DNA from 3 places in the Psychrobacter sp. A3 genome. Region 3 is predicted to be linked to each of the others. Evidence: predicted binding sites of a transcription regulator. Region 3 holds the regulator's gene; each other region holds the start of a gene.
What was found. Region 3 encodes PhoB, which activates phosphate uptake and scavenging genes when phosphate is short. Its sites were predicted from a motif close to TGTCATNAANCTGTCATAA; they were not measured.
Positions count from the first base shown of each region.

Region 1: the regulator PhoB is predicted to act here: its motif matches at 3,816-3,834, upstream of NK638_RS09255 (porin).
Region 2: the regulator PhoB is predicted to act here: its motif matches at 6,325-6,343, upstream of pstS (phosphate ABC transporter substrate-binding protein PstS).

Region 1 covers NZ_JAPEHS010000065.1:3,224-13,408, reverse strand. The annotation lists gene kdsA (3-deoxy-8-phosphooctulonate synthase) at 1-593, opposite strand, end outside; gene NK638_RS09260 (CTP synthase) at 817-2,448, opposite strand; gene NK638_RS09255 (porin) at 2,635-3,678, opposite strand; gene NK638_RS09250 (malate synthase G) at 4,289-6,487, opposite strand; gene miaE (tRNA isopentenyl-2-thiomethyl-A-37 hydroxylase MiaE) at 7,055-7,789, shown strand; gene NK638_RS09240 (hypothetical protein) at 7,790-8,020, opposite strand; gene NK638_RS09235 (hypothetical protein) at 8,092-8,493, opposite strand; gene NK638_RS09230 (hypothetical protein) at 8,657-8,908, opposite strand; gene NK638_RS09225 (hypothetical protein) at 9,139-9,327, opposite strand; gene ppk1 (polyphosphate kinase 1) at 9,588-10,185, opposite strand, start outside.
Region 2 covers NZ_JAPEHS010000003.1:42,193-52,377, forward strand. The annotation lists gene argH (argininosuccinate lyase) at 1-325, shown strand, start outside; gene NK638_RS01190 (oxidative damage protection protein) at 632-922, shown strand; gene phoU (phosphate signaling complex protein PhoU) at 1,053-1,841, opposite strand; gene pstB (phosphate ABC transporter ATP-binding protein PstB) at 1,940-2,698, opposite strand; gene pstA (phosphate ABC transporter permease PstA) at 2,950-3,852, opposite strand; gene pstC (phosphate ABC transporter permease subunit PstC) at 3,923-4,876, opposite strand; gene pstS (phosphate ABC transporter substrate-binding protein PstS) at 5,086-6,252, opposite strand; TPP riboswitch at 6,524-6,640, shown strand; gene thiC (phosphomethylpyrimidine synthase ThiC) at 6,930-8,900, shown strand; gene NK638_RS01225 (fructose bisphosphate aldolase) at 9,015-9,905, opposite strand.
Region 3 covers NZ_JAPEHS010000008.1:30,893-41,077, forward strand. The annotation lists gene fadB (fatty acid oxidation complex subunit alpha FadB) at 572-2,731, shown strand; gene fadA (acetyl-CoA C-acyltransferase FadA) at 2,965-4,137, shown strand; gene NK638_RS02615 (isochorismatase family protein) at 4,444-5,019, shown strand; gene NK638_RS02620 (HD domain-containing protein) at 5,317-5,955, shown strand; gene NK638_RS02625 (hypothetical protein) at 5,952-6,113, shown strand; gene asd (archaetidylserine decarboxylase) at 6,155-6,991, opposite strand; gene dtd (D-aminoacyl-tRNA deacylase) at 7,102-7,557, shown strand; gene phoB (phosphate regulon transcriptional regulator PhoB) at 7,745-8,449, shown strand; gene phoR (phosphate regulon sensor histidine kinase PhoR) at 8,632-9,711, shown strand; gene NK638_RS02650 (M23 family metallopeptidase) at 9,799-10,185, opposite strand, start outside.

The DNA of each region.
Region 1 (10,185 bases), on a different contig from region 3:
TTCATGGTATCAAACCCGAGCATATCCACGACCAAATTGTTATAACCAAAGGCACTGCCGCGCTCACAAAGTATGAGCTTATCATTGCCGCCTTCCAAGCATTTATTGATGATATGACGCATTTCATGCGGCGCTAAAAACTGCGCTTTTTTGATATTGATGATGGCATCTGTCTTTGCCATCGCATGCACCAAGTCAGTCTGACGCGACAAAAACGCAGGCAGCTGAATGATATCGGCGACCTCTGCGACCGGTGCGGCTTGATACGGCTCGTGTACATCGGTGATAATCGGTACTTGAAACTTTTCTTTGATTTGCCCCAGCCAGTCGATGCCTTTTTCTAAGCCTGGGCCTCGGTAAGAATGCAAACTAGAGCGATTGGCTTTATCAAAGCTGGCTTTAAACACATAGCCGATGCCCAAACGCTGACAGATATCTATATACTGCTCAGCAATCTCAAATGCCAATTCCTTGGACTCTAAAACGTTCATGCCGCCGAACAATACAAAAGGTTGGTCATTGCCAATATTGATCGTCTGGTTATTAGGCGTGTTAAGCGCGATACGTGATTGCGCGTTCAATAAGTTTTCCATTCAGCCGTTACCTCTTATCTTTTTATAAATAGGTCGATACCGTATTGTAACCGATAGCTTGACGAAAAAAAGTATGCAAGCGTAATTACCGACTCTTAATATCAATAACTACCAAATAATATGTCTCGTTGCTCAATATTAAGCCAAAAAAAAGACCGATCCGAAGATCAGTCTTTTTAGCAAAGATCATGCTCTCACATAACAACAAATGCTTCAGTGATTACTATGTTTCGCTATGATTTTTTGCCGCTTTGACAAAGCTATTAAACAGCGGATGGCCACCACGAGGCGAGCTGGTAAACTCAGGATGGAACTGTACCGCGATAAACCATGGATGATCTGCAATCTCAACCGACTCAACCAAATGCTGTTTGGCAGAATAACCCGAGATACTCATGCCCGCTTGCTCTAGTGGCTCGATGTAACGATTGTTCATCTCATAACGATGGCGATGACGCTCAGTGATGTTTTTGGTGCCATAAATCTGAGCAAGCTTGCTACCAGAAACCAGCTCTGCTTGCTGCGCGCCTAGGCGCATGGTACCGCCAAGGTCTGAGTCATCACTACGAATTTGTAACTCGCCGCGCTCATCTAGCCATTCAGTGATCAGCCCGATGATAGGCTCAGCTGTCTTACGATCAAACTCAGAAGAGTTGGCATCGATATGCAGCACATTACGGGCGTATTCAATCACCGCCAACTGCATACCCAGACAGATACCCAGATACGGCACTTTGTTTTCGCGGGCGTAAGTGATGGCTCTCATTTTACCAGTGGTACCGCGCTCACCAAAACCACCTGGTACCAAAATCGCATCAGCATCGTTTAGACGCGCATACAGCTCATCGTCCGTCTCTAGTAGCTCAGCATCGATATAGTCAATTTTGACATCTGACTGATGCACGATACCAGCATGTAGCAAAGCTTCGTTGATCGACTTATAAGCGTCTGGTAACTCGACATATTTGCCGACCATCGCCACCGTCACTACCGCTTGAGGGTTGAGCTGGGCTTCGACGACTTTGTCCCAATCGCTCAAATCCGCTTCTGGTACATCAAGACCAAAACGCTCGCAGATTAGATCGTCAAGATCTTGCTCATGTAGGGTGCGCGGGATTTGATAGATGCTTTGGGCATCTTCACACATGATGACTGCGCGCTCTTCGACATTGGTAAACAGCGCAATCTTGCGGCGGTTGTCTTGCGAGATATGGTGCTCAGAGCGGCAGATGAGAATGTCTGGCTGCAGACCGATAGAGCGTAGCTCTTTGACTGAATGCTGGGTCGGCTTGGTTTTGGTTTCGCCGGCACTAGCGATATAAGGCACCAGCGTTAGATGCATGAGCATAGCGCGATTGCGACCAAGCTCTACTTGCATCTGACGTACCGCTTCCATAAATGGCAGCGACTCGATGTCACCGACTGTACCGCCAATCTCGATGATGGCGATATCGTAGCCTTCGCCACTGGCAAGAATCTTACTTTTGATTTCATCAGTGATGTGCGGGATGACCTGCACGGTACCGCCTAGATACTCACCGCGGCGCTCTTTGTTTAGCACGTTTTGATAGATACGACCGCTGGTAAAGTTGTTGCTCTTACTCATCTTAGAATGGCGTAAGAAGCGCTCATAATAGCCCAAATCCAAATCCGTCTCTGCGCCATCTTCGGTGACAAACACCTCACCATGCTGAAATGGGCTCATCGTACCTGGATCGACGTTGATATACGGATCCATCTTGGTCATCGTGACTGTCACGCCACGCGCTTCTAAGACCGCAGCAAGAGAAGCGGCGGTGATACCTTTTCCTAGTGAGGACACTACCCCACCGGTCACAAATATAAACTTGGTCATAGTACTCATCAACAATTGGTAAAGAAGGATTTTACTAAAAATACGCCACAAAATATAGGGCAAAAATGCAAACTGTCTGAAACTCTTGTTTTCTACCTCAGCGGTAGACTTTTGTCACAAATAATACATACAACAAAAAAACCCACCCCGAAGGATGAGTTTTTTATTTAGATTCTAATGGTTAGATTAGAATAAGTATTCTAGACCGCCACCGATAGCTAGTACGTCAGCATCAGTATTGCCAAGGTCAGCTGAGTTATTACCAGCATAAGCATGTACAATCATATTATCTTGATAGTAGTATTTACCACCAACAACGATTTGATCTGAGTCAAAGTTGTCAACACCATCTAGGTTGTCAGTTTTGTTGTACTGAACATAAACAGTTGCTGGACGAGCAAAGTTAGATAAGCCTAATGCACCACTAACTACTAGACCTTTCTCTTTTTCGGTATCACCCTCATAGTCAAAATCAGCTACTTGATATAGAGCACCTAATGTTACAGGAGCTGCCATGTATTTACCTAGATCAACAGTTGCTGTACCACGGATGATCTCACCAGCAATATTTTGGTCTTTATCGTACGCAACACCAGCAGTGAAACCAGTACCTTGGTCAAACATTAGCGCAGCACCAAAGCCACTATTACGATCATCACTATCCTCTACAAAGCTTTCGTCAGCACTATACATAACAGAAAGTTGTAATGGTAGGTTGTTGTATTTTGGAGACATCCAAATAACTGAGCTGTTGATACGGCCACTATCAGCCATATTCAAACCACCATAGTTTTCGTTATCTTCAAGTTTATTGCCACCTAGGTTATCCCAATAACCATCGTTAACGACTACGTTGTTGATTTTATCTAAAGTAGATTGGTTTTTACCAGCACGGAATTCACCAAAGTTTTTGTTCACGACACCAAGATATGTATCACGGTTAGAGAAACCATCGCTATCACCATCAACACGAGTACCATACTCTAGCTGATAGATAACGTCAGTATTGGCAGTCATCGCTTCAGAGCCTTTGATACCGATACGTGAAGAGTTGGAGTTGATCTGTACTGAGTCAGACTCTCTGTCTGCACGATCATCACCATTTGGGTAATCAACTTCGGCATTTACATAATCAGCAGTAACAAACGCTTTACCATATAAGGTAGGAGCGGCATTGGCTGCAGAAACAGATAGAGCAGCAACGGCTGTAGCTAAAAGTAGTTTTTTCATGGGGTATCTCCACTTTACAATTGTAGTAATGAGCAAGCTATTATTAGCTGGCGCCCATATTGGTATCGTCACAAATCCTCAAAGATATAATGTGTAACTGGCTACCGAGATTAGTCAGAAACAAGTGTGGCGAAGTTTTATTACAGTAAGATGAAAAAACCATGACTTACATAACCAGCATCAAAAAAAGTAACTGCCATGTAAACGTTGGTCTTTATCCTTCTGCTGCGTAACATCCGTTACTAAACTCATACTTCGAGTACAAGCATAACAACTTTGACATAATTTGCAACATATTTTTTTGCACTTTTAACACGATATCTGGCGCACTCCACATCTTTTATAGCGCTCAGGCGTTGAAAAAAATAGCTATATAATGCGCTTAAATACCAATGGTTTACCGTAAGTTTTATGACAAACCATTCGATTATGGCCACTGTATTGTGTACAAAAATAAAGCGCTACTTATTCACTGATAAGTAGCGCTTATAAGCGAAACAGCATTATCGCTATCTACTATCGACACCGGGTCAATATAGCCATGTAGCCATATATACATGCATCGACACAGCTTTTATGCCGATGCAATAGGACAGTGAAGCACACTGGATTAGACGTTGGCTTTTAGATCCAAGCGTGCTTGGTGCAATAGTGGCTCAGTGTAGCCGCTTGGCTGCTCGCGTCCTTTAAAGACGAGGTCACAGGCCGCTTTAAAAGCATAAGACTGCTCAAAGTTGTTTGCCATAGGCTGATAGCTACTGTCGCCGGCATTTTGCTCATCGACGATCTTCGCCATACGCTTCATGGTATCCATGACTTGCTGCTCGCTGACCACACCGTGATGCAACCAGTTGGCGATATGCTGGCTTGAGATACGCAAAGTCGCACGGTCTTCCATCAGGCCCACATCGTTGATGTCAGGCACTTTTGAGCAACCGACGCCTTGGTTTACCCAGCGTACCACGTAGCCTAAGATACCCTGCGCGTTGTTGTCCAGCTCTTGCTGCTTCTCTTCCTCTGTCCAGTTGGTGTCTTTGGCCAATGGAATGGTCAAGATATCGTCTAGGCTAGCACGCTCGCGTGATTTTAGGCTGTCTTGTACCTCGGCGACATTGACTTGATGATAATGCATGCTATGCAAGGTGGCGCCTGTCGGTGATGGTACCCAAGCGGTACTGGCACCAGATTTTGGATGTGCCGCCTTGGTCTCTAGCATCTCTTTCATCTCATCAGGCTTGGCCCACATCCCTTTACCAATCTGCGCCACACCCTGCAGGCCAGTTTCTAGGCCGATATCGACGTTCCACTGCTCATAGGCGGGCTGCCATGCTTGCGACTTCATCTCGCCTTTTGGTACAAATGGGCCAGCATTCATACTGGTATGCATCTCGTCGCCTGTACGATCCAAGAAGCCGGTATTAATAAAGATAACGCGCTCTTTGGCTTGGCGGATGGCTTCTTTTAGGTTTACCGTCATGCGGCGCTCTTCATCCATGATACCTATCTTGAGCGTATGGCGCTCTAGACCGAGCAAATCCTCTACCGCATTAAACAAATCATTGGCCATTTTGACTTCATCAGGGCCATGCATTTTTGGCTTGACGATATACATCGAGCCTTTGCGTGAGTTTGATAGCGCGTTTTTGCCTTTTAGATCGTTTAGCGTCAATAGCGGTGTGATCAAACCATCCATCAAGCCTTCAAAGATTTGCTCTTGACCATTACCCAAATCGACCAAAATCGCTGGGTTTTGCATCAAGTGACCAACGTTACGAATCAAAAGCAGTGAGCGACCGGGTAAGATCAGTGTGCCGCCCTCTGGTGTGGTGTACTCACGATCTGGGTTTTGCTTACGGGTGCGGGTTTTACCACCTTTTTCAAACGTCTCTTGCAAATCGCCATTCATCAAACCTAGCCAGTTGCGATACACTTCGACTTTTTCTTCGGCATCGACCGCAGCGACCGAATCTTCGCAGTCTTGAATCGCAGTAATGGCGGACTCTAATAGTACGTCTTTGATGTTTGCTGGGTCATCTTTACCTACTGGATGGCTGGCATCGATTTGAATCTCTGCGTGTAGGCCATTGTTTTTGAGCAAAATACCAGAAGGGCTATCTGCCTCGCCGACATAACCGACGAATTTTTCGGCGTCTTTTAGCTCAGTGCTACTATCGCCCAGCTTGACTTCCAGCTTGCCATCGACGACTTTAAAGCCTGTGACATCGGTATAAGAGCCTGAGGCTAGCGCAAAATGCTCGTCTAAAAAGGCTTTGGCATAAGCGACAACGGCCGCGCCGCGCGTGGGATTATAGCTGCTGCCTGCTTCTTGACCATTTTCATCGCTGATGACATCGGTGCCATATAAAGCATCGTACAAGCTACCCCAACGGGCGTTGGTGGCATTTAGCGCATAGCGCGCGTTGCGTACAGGGACGACTAGCTGTGGACCTGCAATATGAGCAATCTCGTCATCGACGTTTTGGGTGCTTACCGTAAAGTCATCGCCTTCTGGTAACAAATAGCCAATTTCTTGCAAAAAAGCCTTGTAAGCTGGGAAGTCAATCTCACCTTCTTTGGCAGGATTGTCTAGATGCCATTGATCGATTTGCGCTTGAATGCTGTCACGAGTCGCAAGCAGCGCTTTGTTGCGCGGCGTGAACTCTTTGATGACTTTTTCAAAACCTGACCAATAACTGTCTGAGTCCACACCGACTTTTGGCAGCACTTCGTTTTCGATAAAGTCATACAACTGCTGGTCGATGGCAAGAATACCTTTTTGAATCCGATTGGCGTTAGAAGATTGGCTCATGCTGTTATCCTTATCTATCTGTGATGGGTGTACCTACGAAGTTGCTACCACTATAGCGGTAGTAGATGGCGTGCATTTCTCTAAAATGGCGCATCCTTGATATGAGCGAGTGATCTGCGTGATGGCTGTGCCTTTTCGTCGATAGTGATATCTGCTTTATATCGCGCTGGCAGTTGTTATAATGTTTGCCATCTCGAATGGGCACTCATTGCTCCTTGATCGCTCCTTTATCGAGTCATCAAACAAAATGCCGCCTAAACAAAATATCATCCTACTATCAAATAAAGAAATAAACAAGAAAACACCATTCACTAAGTAAATACTGGGGTTGTATAATAATGATACCCTACAGCCTATCAGCGCTAAGGCTGTTTATCCTCAAATCGTGGTAATCGTTTTTTTAAGCTTTTATATAGCCAGCTCTGTATAAAAACGATAGTTAATAAGCTCAGGCGGCAAACCCAAACCTTTAAAACAACCTTTTATCTTATCCAATACTTTTTGACCATGACACAGACTATGAGTAAACCGACCATGCCAACCAATTCCCATGCTATAAATGACGACATTGCAGTAGAAAGCAGTACAGAAGAAGACAGTGTAGATATCTCGCAGCTGCGCACACCGAACAAAGTAGATTTATCTGCGGTTTATGGTTTTTTGGGCGCACGTACCACGCCAGATTGGGTAGCCGCCGCTATCGCTGACCTACCTTTGATCATTCAAGATCATGCCAACTGCGAAAAAAAAGCGGTACCCGCCGCTATCGCTGACCTACCTTTGATCATTCAAGATCATGCCAACTGCGAAAAAAAAGCCGCTGGCACCGCGATGAACCTACTGTTTCGCTATGAGTTTTCTTATGACTTGCAGCGTAAATTGGCACAGCTGATACGTGAGGAGATGCTGCACTATGAGCAAGTGCTGGGTATCATGAATGAGCGCGGTCAAGAATGGCGGTACTTAAGTGCGGGGCGCTATGCCAAAGGCATGCTCAAACACAAGCGCACTTATGAGCCTGCGGCAATGAGCGATGTGCTGATCATCGGCGCGTTTATCGAAGCGCGCTCCTGTGAGCGCTTTGCGGCATTGGCTGAGGTGATTGATGATGAGCGATTGGCAAAATACTATCGCTATTTGCTCAAATCAGAGAGTCGTCATTTTGAGGATTATTTGGCATTGGCACAGTCACTATCGACAGAGGCTATCGATGAGCGAGTGGCATTTTTTAGAGAAGTAGAAGCAGAGCTTATCATCAGCCCTGATTCCGAGCTACGGTTCCATAGTGGCTCGCCCGCTTAACTATTTATTGTCTTCCATCAGAGGGCTATCGTACTGTTTATGGTCTTTGGCGACGTGATGCGGGTCGTGATCATCTGTGACACGCTCTGCAGCCGCAGGATTGGCTTTTTGCAGCGCATCATCAGGCACGATACCGTCATTGTCGTCAGCATCTTTTAGTTCATGTTGCTGGTGTTTTGGTGACTGCGCTGTCTCTGCTGGTTTTAATGAGTGATCATTGGGGTTATTCATAGCATTTCCTTATAATAGAAAGATGAAAGTAAATCAAGTGAATGAAGGATGTGCCCTAGATCATAAAAAAACTATCTGTCTTTTTTATGATCTTTTTCGTCAGGGTTTAACACCCGTGTCTGGGCATTATTGACAGTGGCATAGCGATTTTTATTGTTAATCTTATGGCTATCAGGGGCTTCGCTACTGACAGTCCTTTCATTGACGTTATCATCAAACGCAGTACCTTCTTGATCGCGTCGATCTGGCTGGCGCGCAGGATTATCATCGTCATTGACATGCTCTGTCTCTACGATACCCTCTTCAAAGGTATCTGTGCCTTTATTCTCTGTCGTGTTTTCTTCAACCTCATGATTTTCGATATCATGTTTTTCGCCATTACTGCTCATATCGTGGCGACCAAGCGCGTCTTTATGATCTTTATGATTATCTATGGGCGTTTTGGTTAATGCTGGATCTTTGGTTTGCATCATCTCATCCTTGTCTTTTTTATCGTTATTATTTTTTCATTAATACTTTTTCATTAATACTTGATGTTCGTAGTACTTCTTTTACATGGCCACGAAATAACGTGCTCAATACTCGACCTTATGTCCCACAATAGCTTATATGGGTCTAACCTATATGGACAACGAATTATTCGTTGCCTTTTTGACTCAAATCATGAGCATTGAGATCAGCCACATTTTTGCCGCCATCAGGTAGGTTTTCTTCTTTGCGCGGGTCGACATAGACCTCGTCTGTCTCCTGTGAGGCTTGCTCTGGCCCATCTATATTTGCCTGGTACTTTCGGCCTTCATAGCTGCCTTTTGGGTTGTCTGGCTGTTTAATAGCAGGGTCGTGGATCGGTACTGCTTCTTCATTATTTGGGCGTGTATTGTCTGACATGCTATATCCCTCACGTATGTATTGGCGTGGACGTGTCCTCAATTCAATCGATAATCATCTAAATGGGCTAAATCTAGCCAAACGCTGTCAAATAGCTAACTAACATCTCGATATTACCTGCGCTATCTTCCTTGTTTGATGGCGACTTATCTCATTTTTATCACCATTTTTAAAATGAAAACACGCTCTAATAAGTAGAGTAACTATTTATCCTGTTATTTGTTATCCTCTTATTTATCGGTACGCAAATCCTCTTCGATAAAGGCGGTTTGCTCTTCTTCGCTGAGCTGTTCAGGTGCATCGACTCTCTTGTCTTCTTTAAGGTTTTGCTGAATCTTTTGACTGTCTGCCTGTTCGGCTGCTTTGTTGATGTCTGATTTTGTATCAGAATTATCAGGCGTCGTATCGTGATTACTCATAGATGCTTCCTTTTTTCCTATGTTTTTATGATTGGCTTTTACGTTCTATGCTTTTATGATTGAGCGTATTTTTATTATAGAAACAAGACTCGACCAGACACCAGTGTGCTGCGGTATCAATGTGTGAATAAATGTGAGGTTACAAGACAGTTTGTAACTTCCTGCCAGCAGCATGCAAATAACAGTAGCCAAATGCATCCATAAAAAAAACCAAACGCCAGTATAGCCAGCGTTTGGTTTGAGTCAGTATTAGAGGGCTGTTAAGACGATGCCTCTACCCCGTTGATGAGCGTTAATAAATGCTCTTGGGCGGCATGTGGCGGCGTACCAGCAGCGGGCTGTAGTTGCTGCCAGACGCCGTCGCCATTGAGTGTCCACGCTTGGGTATTGTCTTGTAAGTAGTTAATCAAGCCATCTTGATATATCTGCTGAAACAGTTTTTTATCTTCAATCGGAAACGCCACTTCGACGCGGTGAAACAAGTTACGATCCATCCAGTCGGCACTACCACAATACAGACGCTCGTCACCGTTATTATAAAAATAGTAAATGCGTGTGTGCTCTAAAAACCGGCCAATCACCGAGCGTACTGTGATGTTTTCCGACAAACCTTTGACCTGTGGACGCAGACAGCACATTGAGCGCAAAATCAGCTCGATTTTTACCCCTGCTTGAGAGGCGTCATAGAGCTTGGCGATCAGGCGACGCTCCGTCAAAGCATTGACCTTGACCATGATATGAGCGCGTTTGCCTGCCTTTGCGTGAGCGATCTCATCATCGATAAAACTCATCAACTTATCATGCAAGGTAAAGGGCGCATGCAGTAGTTTTTTGAGATTGGCAGGCTTGCCCATGCCC
Region 2 (10,185 bases), on a different contig from region 3:
AGACAGTATGCGTCAAGCGACCATGAAGGGCTATGCGACAGCGACTGATTTGGCAGATTACCTAGTACGTCAAGGCGTGGCATTCCGTGATGCCCATGAAGTCGTCGGCAACGCTGTGGCTTTAGGCATCAAAGAAGGCGTTGATTTAAGTAACTTGTCATTGGCGCAGCTTCAGCAATTTAGCGACGCGATCGGCGATGACGTCTTTGATTACTTAACGCTAGAGGGCTCACTCTCCGCCCGTGATCATCTGGGTGGTACCGCGCCCAATCAGGTCAAGCAAGCGGTGGTTAATGGACGCGCGCGCTTAAAAGCTTTTGCATAATTTGCATAAACAGAGACATGATATTCCGACGCAGAACGGGTATAAACTTTCCTTATGGGCTGTGCCTGTTCGGACAGATGCTGCGTAAAACTCACCCCAGTCCCGCTGTATCGTTTTTATCCTGAACTCACTATACAACACCCGCGCCTAGCACTTACGTCTTAGCGCGGGTGTTTTTTTGTCATCACATCGCCAAAACTTTCATCAAACCGCTTGGTTGTTACCGTCTATACACCCGATAGCCTTTGCTAAATTTACTCAGATCGTTATCATAGGGTGATATTCATAGTTTATAAGGAGCCTCTAATGACTGAGACTTTTAACCCGCAAGCCAATACCGTGTTTTGCCGCAAATACAAGCAAGAGCTGCCAAAAATGCCGCATCCACCCTTCCCCAATCAAAAAGGCAAAGAGCTACAAGAAACAGTCTCTGACAAAGCGTGGAAAGAGTGGCTAGAGCAGCAAACCATGCTAATCAACGAAAACCATCTAAGCATGATGGACCCTGAGGCCAAAAAGTTTTTGACTGAGCAGCGTGAGAAGTTTTTGGACAACGAAGACTATGAGCGCGCGCAGGGCTGGACACCAGAAAAATAAAAACTCGGCATCACTTTTATACTTATACCAGTATGTTAAATATTAGAACGCGCTATCTTTAAATAGCGCGTTTTTTTAGTGCACACTTAGTGCACACAAGGTAGGATTTTTATAGTTCCTCTTATCACCTTTAGTCCGTATCTGGCAATCCAGCGTCCGTGGTTGACATATCTGCTGACGTTGCGCCAACGTGACGTGCCGCCATCCGATCATTGGCTTCTTGCACCGCTTTTTCGACCAGTGCATAGTCTGAGTGGCGTACATCTTGGCCGCTGATATAGTTGATGACCAGCTCGGCGATGTTTTGCGCATGATCACCAATACGCTCGAGCGCGCGCAACACCCACACGATATTGATGACCTTGGAGACGTGGCGCGCATCTTCCATGATATAAGTCATCAAGGCACGCATCGCTGATTGATACTCTTCATTGACCACATCATCATTGCGCATCACCTCAAACGCCTGCTCAGCATTGGATTGACTAAAAGCCTCTAGCGCATTGTGCAGCATCAGACGTACTTGATTGCTCAGATGCTGCACTTCGGCATAGCCATACGCTGATTTGCCTTGGGCGGCGAGCTTATTGGCCATTTTGGCGATTTTGACCGCTTCATCACCGATGCGCTCCAGATCCACCACGCCTTTACTGATGGACATCACCAAACGCAAGTCACCGGCCGCAGGCTGGCGCTTGGCGACCAATAACAAGATATGCTCATCTAGCTCGACTTCCTGCCGATTGATATCAAAATCCATCTCGATGACTTCTTGCGCCAGTGTCTCATCCTTGTCAATAAGTGCGTGAATGGCTTTGGCAACTTGGCTGGCTGCATGGTCGCCCATCACCAAAAACAGACGAATGGCTTCATCCAAATCTTGATCAAAACTTTTGGAGATATGCTTGTCACTTTGCATAAGAGGTATTCCCTGAATATCTGTATATTAACGGCGTGCTGCTAGCATAGCTGTATTGTTGTTATTAAAAATTAACGATAGTTTTAATCTGTACAGCGTTAGCCATAACGACCCGTAATGTAGTCTTCCGTGGCTTTTTGCATAGGCGTGGTAAATATCTGATCGGTCTCGCCCATCTCAACCATATCGCCCAGATACATATAGACCGTATAGTCTGACACTCGCGCCGCCTGCTGCATGTTGTGAGTGACGATGGCGATGGTATAGTCGTTTTTTAAGTCTTCAATCAAATCCTCAATGGCGCCTGTCGAGATTGGGTCAAGCGCCGAAGTTGGCTCATCGAGCAGTAGCACTTCAGGCTTGGTAGCGACACTACGAGCGATGCACAGACGCTGCTGCTGCCCGCCTGATAGCGACAAACCTGAGGCTTTGAGCTTGTCTTTTACCTCCGGCCATAGTGCCGATTTTTTTAGCGCCCATTCCACCCGATGGTCCAGCTCAGCTTTGCTTAGTCTTTCATAAAGACGCACACCAAAGGCGACATTGTCATAGATAGACATCGGAAACGGCGTCGGCTTTTGAAATACCATACCGACCTGCGCGCGTAGCAGATTGACATCGATGTCTTTGCCCAAGATATTTTTGCCATCGAGGTTGATACTGCCTTCTGCACGCATGCCAGGATATAAATCATACATACGGTTAAAGGTACGTAGCAGGGTCGATTTGCCGCAGCCGGATGGCCCGATAAAAGCAGTCACTTTTTTATCAGGAATGTCGATATTGATGTTTTTAAGTGCCTGAAAATCCCCGTAATAAAAGCTTAAATCACGAATTTGCATCTTCGCTGCTGGCATGTCTTTGGGAATATCATGCTGTGTTTGCTTAGTTAAGTTTGCCGCATCTGGCTGCGACAGTTGCGTGGTCGTCGCCATCGGTCTGTTTAATAAGCTGGCTGTGCTCGTATCAAAGTTGTTGCTATCTGCTGTGCTACGCGTTTTGCTGATGACGTCATTCATAATGTTATCCAACCTAGCTTGATGAATATAAATTTAAGTAACTGCTATATATAAGGTGATTTGGCGGTAGGCGTTATCTACTCTGGCTGCTATTTGCTGGAGCTGCGACCACCGATAAACCTTGCCAATACATTTAGTACCAATACCGAAGCAGTAATCAGCAATGCAGCGGCCCATGCAAGTGTATGCCAATTATCATAAGGACTCATGGCAAACTGATAAATAGTGTTCGGCAAGTTGGCAATCGGCTCGCCCATATCGGTACTAAAGTATTGGTTATTCAATGCTGTAAATAGCAATGGCGCCGTCTCACCAGTGATTCTGGCAAAGGCCAACAGCACACCAGTGGTCAGCCCCGCTCGAGCCGCCTTAATCGTCACTTGCGTGACCATCTTCCACTTCGGCGTGCCCAGTGCATAGGCCGCTTCACGAATGCTATTGGGCACCAAATTGAGCATGTTTTCTGTCGTGCGTACCACCACTGGCACTACAATCAGTGCCAATGCTAGTGCGCCCGCCCACCCAGAGAAGCCTTGACCTTTAACCATCAAAGCATAAATAAACAGACCAATGACAATCGAGGGTGCAGAGAGCAAAATGTCATTTAAAAAACGCGTCACCTTGCCAAGCAGGCTGCCTTGCGCAAACTCAGACAAATAAATCCCTGTCATCAGGCCAATGGGCGCCCCGATAAACAATCCTGAAAACGCCACCATCACCGAGCCGACAATGGCGTTGCGTAGGCCGCCTTCGCTCATCGGCGGCGGCGTGTCGGCAGTAAAGATAGGCATTTGCACCATGCCCTGAAAGCCTTCGATAAACAGCGTCACCAGTATCCAAAACAGCCAAATCAAGCCAAATACCATCGCCGATATGGCAAAACCCAAACCCAGCTTATTGGCCCAGCGCCGTTTGTTATAAAGACGCTTGTCGTAGCGGCTATCAAAGCCAGTCTGCGCAGGTAACGCTGAGTGCATCGCATTAGTAGGCATAAAACTCATTTCCATTTTTCAAGATTTTTTGTCAGCTTGTATATCGCTATCGTCTGTATGTCGTTATGTATTAGCGGTTGCCTGCTTTTTGATCCATACGCATCAGCATGAGCTTAGCCAGCGACAGCACAATAAAGGTGATGATAAATAGTATGAGGCCAAGGTGCAGCAGCGAGGCCAGATGTAGCTCACTAGAGGCTTCGGCAAACTCATTGGCCAGCGCTGAGGTAATGGTGACGCCAGAGGTAAACAGACTTGGACTGATATTAAAGGCGTTGCCAATAAGGAAGGTCACGGCCATGGTCTCACCCAGTGCCCGACCCAGCCCCAAGATAACCCCGCCGACCACGCCTGCTTTGGTATAGGGCAAGATAATTTTAAACATCACTTCCCAAGTGGTCGCGCCCATGCCGTAAGCTGACTCTTTGAGCAGGTCTGGCACCACAGAGAAAACATCGCGCATGGTAGCGGCAATAAAAGGAATAATCATAATGGCAAGCACCAATGAGGCGGTAAACATACCCAATCCCATTGGCGCACCGGTAAACAGCTTGCCGATGATAGGCAATGGGCCGATATGCTCGATAAACCACGGCTGAATGTGGTCGCCAAAAAATGGCGCAAAGACAAACAGTCCCCACATACCGTAGATGATAGAGGGAATACCTGCCAGCAGCTCAATGGCGATGCCGAGGGGCTTTTTTAAGAAGGTCGGACACATCTCAGTCAAAAATATCGCAATACCAAAGCTGACTGGCACAGCGATTAAAATAGCGATAAACGACGTCACCAGCGTGCCATAAATAGGCGCTAGTGCACCGTACTCATTGGCGACCGTATCCCAGTTATTACTGGTATAAAACCCGAGGCCAAATGCTTGAATACTTGGCCAAGCGCCAATGATCAAAGAGAGCAAAATACCGCCCAATGATAGCAGCACGAGAATAGCAAATGCCTTGGTGGCATTGACAAATAATGCATCGTAACGTTTTTGTTTTGCCAGTTGCGACCTTAAATCATTCATAAGTGTCTCAGCATTAAATAATATTAAATCAAAATCTTTAAAAGACTCATCAGGTCTTATCACAACAAACTAAATCTTAATAAAGGGCGCTATTAACGGTCATTAATGACGCTATTTTTAAATTTGTTGTGATAAAACCTTTGAGACAACCACCGGAGAATAGGTGTCTCAAAGGGGCTTACAAGCTCTGCTATATATATGTATAAAAACTACTGAGCTGGGGTGTAGACGGGTTGACCATCGCTACCTTTGACTTCATTCCACTTGTCTTTAAACAGTGCCACTGCGGTATCAGAGAAAGGCACATAATCAAGCGCCATGGCACTATCATCACCTTCAGCATACGCCCAATCAAAGAAGTTCAGCACGCCAGCCACTTGCTTCGGGTTTTCTGGCTGCTTGTGTACCAAGATAAAGGTGGCAGCGGCGATGGGCCACGCTTGCTCGGTCTCAGAGTTGGTGATGACTTTATAAAAGCCTGCTTGCTGTGACCAATCGATATCACCTGCCGCAGCAAAGGTCTCAGCAGATGGCTGCACGAAATTACCCGCCGCGTTTTTTAGGGCGGCATGCGCCATGTTGTTTTGCTTGGCATAGGCATACTCGACGTAGCCGATAGCGTTTTTCATGCGGTTGACGTAGCTTGATACGCCTTCGTTGCCTTTGCCGCCTGCCCCTGTGGCAGAGGTTGGCCATTTGATGGTTTTATCGACACCCACGCTGTCTTTCCAGTCAGTTGAAACCTTCGCCAAATAATCGGTAAAGTTAAAGGTCGTGCCTGAGCCATCTGAGCGAAATACGGTGGTAATGGCAGCATCTGGCAGGGTCAAATCTGGGTTCATGGCGGTGATGGCAGGGTCATTCCATTTACTAATCTTACCCAGATAGATATCGGCTAGGGTTGCGCCGTCCAGCTTTAGCTCACCTGGTCCGACACCATCGATATTGACAATCGGTACCACGCCGCCGATGACGGTCGGAAACTGAATAAGTCCTGCCGCATCCAGCTCTTCAGGGGTCATCGGGGCATCAGAGGCGCCAAAGTCAACGGTTTTTGCTTGGATTTGTTTGATGCCACCTGAGGAGCCGATAGACTGATAGTTGACCTGACCGCCAGTCGCGGCATTATAGTCATATGACCACTTGGCATAGATAGGCTGCGGGAACGACGCGCCAGCACCAGTGATGTTCATAGCGATGTTCTCAGCTGATTTAAAATCGCTTGCTGGAGAAGATGTCGCTGTGCTGGTGGTTTCGGCCACTGTCGCCGCGCTGGTGTCACTCTGCGCTGCTGACTCTGCGGGGTCGGTGGATTTATTACAAGCGGTGAGTACTAAGGTGCAACTAACGGCGACTGCCAATAACGAATAACGCATGTAGAACTCCTAAAGTTTAACAACGATTGAACAAAGCATGATTGGTGACATGTGTGACATCTTGACAAGTTTTTATGACAGTTTGATGACAACCGCCCAACTCTTTTATCTGCATGACAAATAGGGTCAAATCTGGCGGCGCTTGAGGCTAACGCTATTAGCCTGCGTGTCATGACTCATGGCCTCGTGCGCACGTTGACTGACATACCGGTGGTCAAACACCAGTAGCCCTCATGGCAGAAGTTTGTTAGTATGAGACTGATTTACAACACTGACAGACTCGGGGTGCGGTGTACGAATGGCTGACTGCCTTTGTACATTCGCTGAGAGATCACCCGCCGAACCTGATGCGGTTAGTACCGACGCAGGGAAGTCTTCAGCACTTTATTATGTATGGCAAAGACGGGCAGAAATGCCTTGTTATCCTCATGACTGTTGGCCTAAATGCCCGCTTGGTGGTGCTAATCTTTATAGGGTTAAGTAGTGCCAAATAATGATGAGAGATACCAAGCGTCGCTTACAGGTTGATGACATCCTCCGCGAAGGCAGATTTTCGCGATGATAGATTTGACAGCCAGTGACGACGACGCAGCAAAAATTGCCTAGATGATAAGTGCTACCCCCGCAGCTTCTGGCGGTGTTGCTTTTATTCAAAAACCAACACGCTAGGACAGCATATGACAACCTCAACCCTATCTCCAAAGACCCAGAAAAACACCGACGCGCTAAAAACACCTGCGCACCGTAGCGCCAAAGACACGCGCTTTGAAGAAGACGCGCGCGACTTACACCGCATTCTCCCCGCCTCGCAAAAAGTCTATATCCAAGGCTCAAGACCTGATATTCAAGTGCCGATGCGCAAGATCACGCTAGATCCCACGCCTATTCAGGGCGTGGATGAGTCCGACTGGGAGCAAAACCCGCCGTTTTATGTCTACGACACCTCAGGCGTCTATACCGACCCTGATGCCCAAATTGACCTAACCCGCGGCTTGCCCAAACTGCGCGAGGGCTGGATAGCCGAGCGCGGTGATACAGAGCAGCTAAACGGTTTATCCAGCTCATACGGGCAAGCGCGTGCGCGTGATATCACCACAGCCAATCTACGGTTTGCCCATATTGATAAGCCGCGCCGCGCCAAAAAAGTCAATGGTAAAGCAGGCAATGTCACCCAGATGCATTATGCGCGCCGCGGTATCATCACCCCTGAGATGGAATATATCGCCATTCGTGAGACGCAAAAACAGCATGAACTGACCGATATGCGCCAACATGACGGCGAGAGCTTTGGTGCCAATACCCCAAAAATCATCACCCCTGAGTTTGTGCGTAGCGAGGTCGCGGCCGGTCGCGCCATCATCCCAAATAATATCAATCACCCTGAGTCTGAGCCGATGATTATCGGGCGTAATTTTTTGGTAAAGATTAACGCCAATATCGGTAATTCAGCACTTGGCTCGTCTATCGATGAAGAAGTGTCGAAGATGACATGGGCCACGCGTTGGGGCGCGGATACCATCATGGATTTGTCGACAGGCAATCATATCCACGAGACCCGTGAATGGCTGATTCGTAACTCGCCTGTGCCCATCGGTACGGTACCAATTTATCAAGCATTAGAAAAAGTCGACGGCATCGCCGAAGACCTAACGTGGGAGATATTCCGCGATACACTTATCGAGCAAGCCGAACAAGGCGTTGATTACTTCACCATTCATGCAGGCGTGCTGCTGCGCTATGTGCCACTGACGGCCAATCGACTCACAGGTATTGTCTCTCGCGGCGGCTCTATCATGGCGCAGTGGTGCCTTGCCCATCATACAGAGAGCTTTTTATACACCCATTTTGAAGAGATTTGCGAGATTATGAAGCAGTACGATGTGGCCTTTAGCTTAGGTGATGGTCTGCGTCCTGGCTGCTTGCAAGATGCCAATGACGAAGCGCAGTTCGGTGAGCTGCGCACGCTTGGTGAGCTAACGAAAATCGCATGGCAGCACGATGTACAGGTGATGATCGAAGGCCCCGGACATGTGGCGATGAACCGCATCAAAGAAAATATGGACTTACAGCTAGAGACTTGCAGCGACGCGCCGTTTTATACCTTAGGGCCGCTGACCACCGATATCGCACCCGGTTATGACCATATCACCAGTGCTATCGGTGCGGCGATGATTGGCTGGTTTGGCACCGCCATGCTCTGTTATGTGACACCAAAAGAGCACTTAGGACTGCCGAATAAAAAGGATGTCAAAGACGGCATTATTACCTATAAAATCGCCGCGCATGCCGCTGATCTGGCTAAGGGCCACCCAGGCGCGCAAGCTCGCGATAATGCCTTGTCTAAGGCGCGCTTTGAGTTCCGCTGGGATGATCAGTTTAATCTGGCGCTCGATCCTGATACCGCCCGCGAATACCATGATGAAACGCTGCCAAAAGACGCGCATAAATCAGCACACTTTTGCTCGATGTGTGGGCCGAAATTTTGCTCGATGAAAATCACCCAAAACGTCCGCGAGTACGCTAAAGGTTTGGACGCGTCAGAAAGCTTAGGCACAGACGCTATGAGCACCGCTGAGATTGAGCAAGGCATGAAAGAGATGACTGAAAAATACCATAGCGAGGGTCGACAGCTGTATAAAGAGGTATAACTCCGCTGATTTGACTGCTGTATATTTAATTACTTTATATAGCAAAAAGCTCGCTTCTTATGCCTGTAGAAGCGAGCTTTTTTTATGATAAGTATTTCTTAGCCAAAGAGCTGTTTACACATTTGACGCCTGATAAATCTCTTCAATTGAGGCGTTCATGGTATCAGCAAACTCTTTATCGCTTTGTTGTTTGCTCAACCCTTCGGTAAACGCGCGTGAGAAGCTGGCAATCATACCGGGGTTTTGCTTAAGCTTTTCGCAGGCCTCACGACGACTATAACCGCCAGATAATGCCACGACTTTGAGTACTTTTGGATGATCAATCAGCTCTTGATAGAATCCGCCGTCGGTGGGCAAGGTTAGTTTTAGCATCACTTGATGGTCGTCATTTAGACGCTCGAGGTTTCGCAAAATATCCGCTTTGAGTATCACTTCACACTCATGCTTTTGGGCGCTATCGATACTAACCTCAGGCTCAACGATTGGCATAAAGCCTTTGGAGAGGATTTGCTTAGCCACATCAAACTGCTGCTGCACTACTTTTTCGATACCATCGACACTTGGCTCATAAATGACTGAGCGCATCTTAGTGCCAAACACGGGATAGTTTTTGGCTTTATCCAGTAGCGCGTCCAAGTCTGGCATCGGGCGCATGACTTGTACGCCGCTCATTTGCTCGGCCAAACCCTTATCGACCTTCAAAAACGGCACGATGTTTTTATCTTCCCACAGATAGTTTGCCGTTGGCTTGCCATTGACCTCGCGCTCCATGGTGTCTTCAAATAAAATCGCGCCAAGGACACGCTCATTATCAAAGGCATCACAAGTCATGATACGCGCGCGCATCTCGTGCACCAGATCAAACATCGCGTCATCATTGTCATAAGCATCGCTACTGATGCCGTAGTTTTCTAGGGCTTTTGGTGTGCTACCGCCGCTTTGATCAAGCGCGGCGATAAACCCTGAACCATCCTTTATACGCTGTCGTTGTTTTTGGTATTCCATTGAAAAAGTATCCTATTTCTATTGATTAAAGCCAAACATCACCAATCGACTCAATCTATATGAGCCTTGCTATTTGTAGACAACCTTACCATAGGATGCTTTATCTGCCTATATAGGATGCGTGACAGCGCCGCCAATTTTTATGATATATCAGTTGAAAATAGCCAGTTGAAATAGCTAGTTGAAAATAAAACGGTTATATAAATTTAAACACGCTGCTGATATAAATTTTACTGACGTGCGGCGCTCTCAGAGGCTGCACAACCTACATTTAAAAACA
Region 3 (10,185 bases):
TGTAATGCAGTACGCCCTGCAGCCAACCCTCGTTACGTATTGCCCGTTTTATTTAGTGATTGAATGTGTTGTGATGAGGCGGCTGTCCACTGAGTATACAACTGGTCACTTAAAGCACGTTAGCCACTAGGTAAAGGCGAGTTTCGACTTAAGAGTGACTTGTGAGTATGGTATTAGCTTGTGACAGTGAGGGGCATAATCCCCTACACTAATTGCCGTGGAAATGGGCTGATAAAGGCAGTCGCCGGCGTGAGTGAGCTGGACTGCCCAAACCGTCATCGCTGCATCTACATGCGATGCCGCTCCCCAATCAGCACCGACAGCCGTAGTAGATACCTGTAATATATAAACAAAGCGCCAAACGATGTTGTACAAGCGACGTAAAAATAAGTACATTACTATGAGCGCTGGATAATAAAGATATCTTCACTGTGCGCCCGCTAGTGGTTTGTCGTCAAGACGATGTTTGTCTTGAAGGCGGCGCACAGTGCTATTACCCATTTTACTAACAGTAACTGGCTATTGATTGTAATCCAAAACGTAGCTTTCGTTATATAGCAAGGAGTTTCAAATGGTATACCAAGGAAATCGCATCACGGTGACAATGCTAGAAGATGGCATCGCCAACATGCAATACAACGCCGAAAATGAGAGCGTGAACAAGTTTGATGCCGAGACCAACAAACAGTTTGGTGAAGCGGTGAGCGCACTAGAAAAAGCCGACGATGTCAAAGGCCTTATTGTCACTTCAAGCAAAGGCGTGTTTATCGCGGGCGCTGACATCACAGAGTTTGTTGGCTCATTTAAAAACCCAGAAAACGAGATCAAAGACTGGGTGGTGAGTATCAATGAGACCTTTAACCGTTTTGAAGATCTGCCATTTCCAAAAGTAGCGGCTATCAATGGCGCAGCGCTAGGCGGTGGTTGTGAGATGACCTTGGTATGTGAATATCGCGTCATGAGCGACAAAGCCATCATCGGTCTACCAGAAACTCAATTAGGTATCTTCCCGGGCTTCGGCGGTACGGTACGTAGTACGCGTGTCATCGGTATCGACAATGCGCTTGAGCTAATCGCTACAGGTAAACCAAAAAAACCACTAGAGGCGCTAAATCTTGGTCTGGTAGATGCGACCGTCCCTGCTGATGATCTGCAAGACGCTGCGATTGACCTAGTCAAAAAATGTATCTCAGGTGAGCTTGACTGGCAAGCCAAGCGTGAAGAGAAGCTAAATCCTGTAAAGCTCAACCAGCTTGAGCAAGCAATGGCGTTCAATAGCGCCAAAGGCATGATCTTCTCAAAAGCCAATCCTAAGCAGTATCCAGCGCCAGCGCTCGCTATCGAAGCGATTGAAAAGCACGTCAATTTGCCACGTGATAAAGCGATCGAAGTCGAAGCGGCAGGTTTTGCCAAAGCGGCAAAAACCCCGCAAGCTGAGAGCTTGGTCGGTTTGTTCTTAAACGATCAGTTGGTCAAAAAACTGGCCAAAAAACACAGCAAAAAAGCGCATGAAATCAATGAAGCCGCGGTATTAGGTGCAGGCATCATGGGCGGTGGTATCGCGTATCAAGCCGCTAGTAAAGGCTTGCCGATCATTATGAAAGATATCAAATCTGAGCAATTGGATTTGGGTATGGGCGAGGCCAGTAAGCTACTAGGTAAAATGGTCGAGCGCAAAAAGATGACCCCAGCGAAAATGGGCGAAACGCTAAGCCGTATCCGTCCTACCTTGAACTATGGCGACTTTAGCGAGACTGATATCGTTATTGAAGCAGTAGTAGAAAATCCAAAAGTGAAGCACGCGGTACTCAAAGAAGTCGAAGGCTTAGTCAAAGAAGACGCGATTTTGGCTTCGAATACTTCAACGATCTCCATTACGCATTTAGCAGAAGTGCTTGAGCGTCCAGAGAACTTCGTTGGTATGCATTTCTTTAACCCAGTACACCGTATGCCACTGGTAGAGGTGATCCGCGGTGAGAAATCGTCTGAAGAAGCCATCGCGACCACTGTGGCATTGGCCTCCAAGATGGGCAAGGTGCCAGTGGTGGTCAACGACTGCCCAGGTTTCTTGGTAAACCGTGTCCTCTTCCCATACTTTGGCGCGTTTGACTTGCTGCTCAAAGAAGGTGCTGATTTCGTCCATGTCGATAAAGTCATGGAAAAATTCGGCTGGCCGATGGGTCCTGCTTACCTAATCGACGTCGTCGGTCTAGACACAGGTGTGCACGGCGCAGAAGTGATGGCAGAAGGATTCCCTGACCGCATGAAGCCTGATTATAAAGGGGCGATCGAGAATCTATATGAAAACGAGCGCCTAGGTCAGAAAAATGGCGTTGGTTTCTATAAGTACGAAACCGACAAGCGCGGTAAGCCAAAGAAAGTCGCTGACGATGCCACTTATGAGCTACTTAAAACCACGACAGATAGCGACAAAAAAGAGTTTGATGATCAAACCATCATCGACCGCACCATGCTGGCTTTCTGTAATGAGACCGTACGCTGCCTAGAAGACAACATCGTCAGCACGCCAAGTGAGGCGGATATGGCGATGATTATGGGCGTCGGTTTCCCGCCATTCCGCGGTGGTCCTTGTCGTTATATCGACCAAATGGGTCTCGATAACTACTTGGCACTATGCGAAAAATACGCGCACCTTGGCAAAGCCTATGAAGCGCCGCAAAAGATTCGCGATATGGCAGCCGCTGGCGAGACTTTTTACGCCACAGCGTAACGAGCATACCGTATTAGGATAAGTGGGGTGCGTTTGCTGACATCGTTATCGGTGATAAAAAAATAGCAGACGCACCGTTTTGGTCGGTTTTATCAGGTCTGGCCTGCCGCGATAATATCCAGCGCGAAAACATCTAGATAGTTATCGTACTGATGTACGGATCGCGTGATAGATGGTTATAGAGCCCGATTGAATCGACAACACTGACAATAAAAATTGAAAAGGAAGATAGTATGACAACTTTAAGTCCAAAAGATGTGGTCATCGTAGATGGCGTACGCTCGGCGATGGGAAGATCTAAAAACGGTATGTTCCGCCATGTACGTGCTGATAATATGTCAGCTGAACTGGTACGTGCTTTGGTAGAGCGCAACGATTTTGACACCAACGATGTCGAAGACATCATCTGGGGTTGTGTCAACCAAACCCTAGAGCAAGGCATGAACATCGGTCGCAATATCGGTCTATTGGCAGGTATTCCAAAAACCGCTGGTGGTCAAACGGTCAACCGTCTGTGCGGCTCTTCTATGCAAGCACTTCACACCGCTGCTGCACAAATCATGACCAATCAAGGTGATGTGTTTATCATCGGCGGCGTTGAACACATGGGTCACGTTGGTATGATGCATGGCATCGATCTAAACCCTGCCGCCTCCAAGCATTATGCCAAAGCGTCAAACATGATGGGTTTGACCGCTGAAATGCTGGGCCGTATGAACAACATCACGCGTGAGGAACAAGATGCGTTTGGTCTTGAGTCACATCGCCGTGCATGGGCTGCGACCACTGAAGGCCGCTTTGATAATGAAATCATCGGCATCGAAGGTCATGATGCAGATGGTCGTCTGCAGCTATGTACCGTCGATGAAGTGATTCGCCCTGATGCGACCATGGAGCAAATGCAAAAACTGCGCCCAGCCTTTGACCCTAAAGGCGGTACAGTGACTGCCGCGACGTCATCTGCACTCTCTGACGGTGCGTCAGCGATGCTGGTCATGAGCGCGCAAAAAGCCAAAGATCTTGGTCTAAAGCCTCGCGCTCGTATTCGTAGCATGGCTGTCGCTGGTTGTGATGCGGCTATCATGGGCTACGGTCCGGTACCTGCGACCAACAAAGCCTTAAAGCGCGCTGGCATGAGCATCGATGACATGCAGACCATCGAGCTAAATGAAGCCTTTGCCGCCCAAGGTCTATCTGTACTCAAAGCCTTGAACCTGACGGACAAGCAAGACATCGTCAACATCAATGGTGGCGCGATTGCACTGGGTCATCCACTAGGTTGTTCTGGTGCTCGTATCACGGTTACCTTGCTAAACGCTATGGAGCAGTCTGACACCGAGCTTGGCCTTGCAACCATGTGTATCGGCCTTGGCCAAGGTATCGCCACTGTGATTGAGCGTGTTTAATATTTGGATTGGTAGATAATTTTTAACACTTGTCGACCAAATATGTTATAAAAAACCCCTAGCTATGATGGCTAGGGGTTTTTTGTGAATATAATGAGAGGGTTAATGGCGCACGTCGCAAAGTGTGTGCAAGTAATGATGAGTGTTCAATAAAGCGTATCTCCATTGACGCATTTAGAAAACTGTGACTAAATAAGAGTGACCAAGACACTATTAATATCAATTTATAATATTTATTTAATGCTCATTTAATATTCGTTCTAAAATATTTTTAGTTGCAACTGTCAGCCGTACAAGGAGTGTACTATGTCTACCATGATTACCGACCGCACTTACCGAATCGCTCGCGAAAACACCCAAGCGATGCTGATCGATGTCCAAGAGCGCCTTACCCCGCATATCTATGATCATGAAAATATCGTCAAAAAAATCGTGACACTGATTAAGGGGTTGCAGGCGCTTGATATCCCTATCATGCTCAACGAGCAGTATAAAAAAGGCCTTGGCGATACCTTGCCTGAGATTCGTGAGGTGCTTGCAGATAACAATGCCAAAAGCTTTGAAAAAGTGACCTTTAGTGCGTGTGATAACGATGAGTCATGGCACCATTTGGCGCAGCAAAACCGCAGTATTGTGTTGCTGTTTGGGGCAGAGGCGCATGTATGCGTCATGCAAACGGCGCTTGATTTGTTAGACAACGGTATGCAGCCGGTCATCATCGGAGACGCTGTCGGTTCGAGATTTCCGTATGATAAAAAACAAGCCATTCGCCGTATTCGCCGTGCAGGTGGAGTGATTAGCACGGTTGAGTCTATCTTGTTTGAGCTGTGCCGCAGTAGTCAAGATCCGGCGTTTAAAACCATTAGCAATTTGATCAAATAACCTTTTGTTCAAAATGCTTTGTTTGTGCTGCCGCAAGTGTGTGGGTCAGATATAAAAATAGCGCTTGATGACTATAGTCAATTTGATATAAAAACGATACCGTGAGATGAAACGTTGTTTTTCGTAGCCTCTGTCGGAGTAGGCACAGTACGCAAGAAAAACAACGTTTCATTGAGCGACTTGATAGTCATGTATCCGATTTATTTGAACTCGACTACATCAGCGCTATTTTTACGTCTAGGGTCGGGTTTTGTACTAAAATGAGCGCTACATTTGCTGATTGCTTAAGAGAGAGACATGCCATCCAACCATTCAATCCACCCGACAACTTTAAATGACAATGCCTTTGCTGATCATATCGATATTGATGATGTGACGCATTTTTTATTAGAATTAGATGCGCTAAAGCGCGTCAATCGGCGCAGCTATGTCACCCAGACCACTCGCCGCGAAAACTCAGCTGAGCACTCTTGGCATTTGGCGATGGCGTGTTGGTCGATTTCTGAGCTGTTTGCGCTAGACGTCAATCACGAGCAGCTGCTCAAGATGGCACTGGTTCATGATTTGGGTGAGATTGATGCTGGTGATACGTTTTTATACGACAATACGCGTCATACGGCGCATATCGAGGAGCGTCAAGGCATGGCGCGCTTGCAAGCGGAGCGTGGCAATGGCATTGCTAACTTAGCAGCGGTCTGGGAAGCGCAGGAGACAGGCGATAGCAAAGAAGCGCAGCTGCTACGGGTGGTGGATCGCTTATTGCCGTTTTTGCTCAACATCAATACCAATGGACAAACGTGGATTGAGCTGGGGGTGACGCGCTCGCAGGTGGCTGGCGCGCATGCTTTTATCAAAGACAGTTTTCCGCCTATTCATGATTGGCTGTCACAGCGTATCGACTATGCGACCAAGCAAGGCTGGCTAATCGATGCGTGACCAATAAAATCGCTAGCTTGGTACGGCTAACGCTGGCCGCGGCACCTATCGGCAGCGGCGCAAAACTGGCACACGCTGCCAAAAAACAAATCGGCGTGCTGCGACCCTTCGATGCTACCCAAGATCATCCCAGTAGCACTGTGCTTATTTTAGAGTGATCAACTATGGTCACATAGATAGCCATTAAAAAACAGACAGATTATCTAGCGTTAGCCATACCCAATAGCTGTCCCATTTTTACCACACTATTGGCTTGCAGGCTGTCTTGCCAAGCTGCTTCTGCGCCTTTTGGCAACACTACTATTGCTGTTGAACCTAAATAAAAGCGACCAAGCTCATCGCCTTTTTTAAGCTTCATGTCGTGCTCGGCTTCTTGAATGTCGTCGGTACGGCTGATTTTGCCAGTGGCGACTGTCTCGATACCAGCGACGATCATCGCACCGACCATCACGACCGCAGCTTTGCCGTAGGCGGTATCAAACAGGCACACCAAACGCTCATTGCGCGCAAACAAGTCAGGTATGTTGGCAGCCGTGGTGTTGTTGACAGAAAACAGCGTGCCCGGTACATAGCGGGTTTTGGTCAAGGTACCAGCAAATGGCATATGCACGCGGTGATAATTGCTGGGTGCCAGATAGACTGTGGCAAAACTGCCATCGGCAAAATAATGCCCATCTTCGCTATCGGCCAGCAGTTGGCCGATATCATAGTAGCGCCCTTTGGCTTGCAAAAGCTTATGATCATCAATCTGACCGAGCTGCGAGATGATGCCGTCAGCTGGGCTGACAATCCCCTGCGGCGTGGCATCGATAGGGCGCGCGTCTGCTTTTAACTCACGAGTAAAAAAGTCATTAAAGCTCTCATAAGCACCTAAGTTTTGGCGCTCATACTCATCCAAGCTGATATGATAGGCTTTTGCAAAGCTACGAATAAAGGTGCGCTTGACATAGGGGTGGCGACTGGCAGCCAAACGGCCAGCGACTTTACTGAGCTTTTGTTGCGGGACAAGCTGCTGCAAGGTGGTGAATACATTCATAATATGGCGACCAAAATAAAGGTGAGAGAGTAATAAATAGGCAAATAAATGATGATATTTTATCATGGACGGCCTAAGTTTGTATGAGCATAATTGGTAAGGGAGCATAAATGAAAGCATTGATACAGCGAGTACATGGTGCGAGCGTCAGCGTCGATGGGGATTGTGTCGGGCGTATCGAGCGCGGCGTGCTGGCATATATTGGTTTGGGGCCTGAAGACGACCTGCAAACGGCCAAGCGAATGATTGATAAAATCCTTGGCTACCGTATTTTTGAAAACGACGATGACCCTACCAAATATGGCAAACTGGACAAAAATGTCCAACAAGTCGCTGGCGGGCTGCTGCTGATATCACAGTTCACCCTGATGGCGAAGACTGACAAAGGCCGGCGTCCTGATTTTGGCGGTGCCATGCCATCAGAGGCAGCGCGCGTACTGTTTGCTCAGCTAATCGACTATGCCAACAGTCAGCACTCTCAGGTAGCGGCGGGTCAGTTTGGCGCAGACATGCAGGTTGCGAGTATCAATGATGGGCCACTGAATTTTATATTAGACGTGAGCTAAAGCATCAAATGTGAATCATGATGGTGAGTGCCGTCTGTTTAAGGGAAGTGGCTTGGTCTATAGCAGCCGCTTAAATGACAAATGTCATCAAACTGTCACAATTACCGCGTTTAATAGGCAAGCAGTGGCGAGTGATTATCGCTCTTTTTTATACGTCTGTTTTGTCCCTTATCACTGAGAATACCCTATGTATAATGAGCAAATTTTGATTGTTGAAGACGAACCTGCAATCCGCGAGATGGTCGTAATGACGCTAGAGATGGCTGGTTTTGATAGCTTGCAGGCAACGGACGTATCAGAGGCGCACCAACAAGTGGTCGACCATCGGCCAGCGCTGATTTTGCTAGATTGGATGCTGCCTGGGGACAAAAGCGGCATTGATTTTTGTCGTATGCTCAAAAGTGATGAGCTACTCGCTGAGATACCCGTCATCATGCTGACAGCCAAAAGCGAAGAGGACAGCAAGGTGCACGGTCTGGATGCGGGTGCAGATGATTATATGACCAAGCCTTTTTCGACGCGCGAGCTGATCTCAAGGATCAAAGCGGTGTTGCGCCGTAGCAATGCTTTGAGCGCCGACAAGACTATTGAGATAGGCAAGTTAAGCCTCGACCCCAAAAGCCAGCGAGTCATGGCGTCTGGGCAAATCATCGATGTCGGACCGACCGAATATCGGTTGTTGGCGTTTTTTATGAGCCATCCTGAGCGTGCCTATACGCGCACTCAGCTGCTTGATCAAGTGTGGGGCGGCAATGTCTATATCGAAGACAGAACCATCGATGTGCATATCAAACGCCTACGCAAACTGCTGCGCCCTCATGACTGCGATAAGCTGATACAAACGGTGCGCGGTACTGGTTATCGCTTCTCAAGCGTTGTTGAGGCCAAATGATCGGCGCTCATACTCTCAAAATAGCCACCGCAATTCTGTTGCCAGTCCAGCTATAATCACCATAATTATCAGTAAGTGATTATCAGTAAGGGCCACTTAGCAGATAGAGATAATCATCATAATGATAACGAGATAACAAGTAGGGCAAAAAAATAGGTCACGAAAAATGGATGAGTAACATAATGTCAAAGCAATGTATCGAACAAGATATCTCAGAGCCGATAGCGCTACAAAACACCACCGATCAATTAAAAAAAATAAGAAGTGCGCTGCGGGCGCTGCGCGATGCGGTGATTTTACTCAATGACAGTGATGGTCTGGAGTGGTGGAATCAGGCCGCTGAAGATTTACTATTATTGCAGGCAGCAGATAAAGGCCGATGTATTTTTGACTTTATTGACGCATCTGAGTTTCGTCAGTACTATCAAGCGCCGACGCTGGCTGACGAAGGCGTACATATAAAGTCATGGCGCGCGCCTGAGCGCTATTTAAAGTGTGAGCTGACCCCATTTGCCGACGAAAAGCTATTGATCATCTACGATGTGACGCGTCTGCATCATCTAGAAGAGATGCGCCGCGACTTTGTGGCCAACGTTTCGCATGAGCTGCGTACGCCGCTGACCGTGATGATGGGGTATTTAGAGAATTTTTCGGATCAGCCAGACATGCCGCCGCACTGGAAGCGCGGCTTTGAGCTGATGACCCAGCAGACAGCGCGCATGAATAGAATCGTCAATGATTTATTGCTGCTATCGCGTATCGAAATCGAAGAGACTCATGAGCTGCATTATATCGATATGATCAAGCTACTGACTCATATCTATGATGATGCACAGGCCTACAATCAAGAGTACGGTCATAGCATCCATCTACAGATAGATACCTATGATGGGCTGTACGGCTCAGAGATATATCTGACCAGTGCCTTATCCAATCTGGTGATCAATGCGATTAAATACACGCCAAAAGGTGGCGAAATCACCGTCAGCTGGACCAAAACAGCAGAGGGTTGCCGTTTCGCCGTCGAGGACAATGGCATCGGTATTGCGCCGCAGCACATCGCCCGCCTGACAGAGCGTTTTTATCGTATCGACAAGGGTCGTAGCCGTGCCACAGGTGGCACAGGCTTAGGGCTGGCTATCGTCAAACACGTCTTATACCAGCATGGAACCAACCTACAAATCAAGTCGGTAGAAGGCGGCGGCTCGACATTTAGTGCGGTGTTTCCGCCAAATTACGTGCGCTCTGCTGCCATTAGCTGAGGTTTGATGGCTATTAATATAATATTTGATGGCTATTAGCCAATGTCAGATGGATACGCAAGCAATCGTCGTGCTTATCATGACAGGCTACCGGGCAGGCTCGGATTTTTGTAAAAGCGGGTAGGGGTTGACCGCATTGCCTTGGATATAAATCCCATAATGTACGTGCGGCGGTGTGCCCTTGGCGTTGCCGCTATCGCCGACATAGCCGATGATATCACCCGCATCGACCCAGTCATTGGGGGCGATATCGGCATACTCCTCTAAGTGCGCATAGTAGTGGCCAGCGCCGCCAGGACCGACGATTACCACCACACGCCCGCCTAGGGTGTTTTCGCCAACCTTACTGACGATGCCTGCTGTCGTCGCTTGTATCGGTGTGCCTCGCGCGGCAAATATATCGATCCCTTCGTGTGTGCGGCCTTGACTGCGCGCTGCGCCCCACGTGTCGCTTAGGTTTTGCTGAGGCAGTGG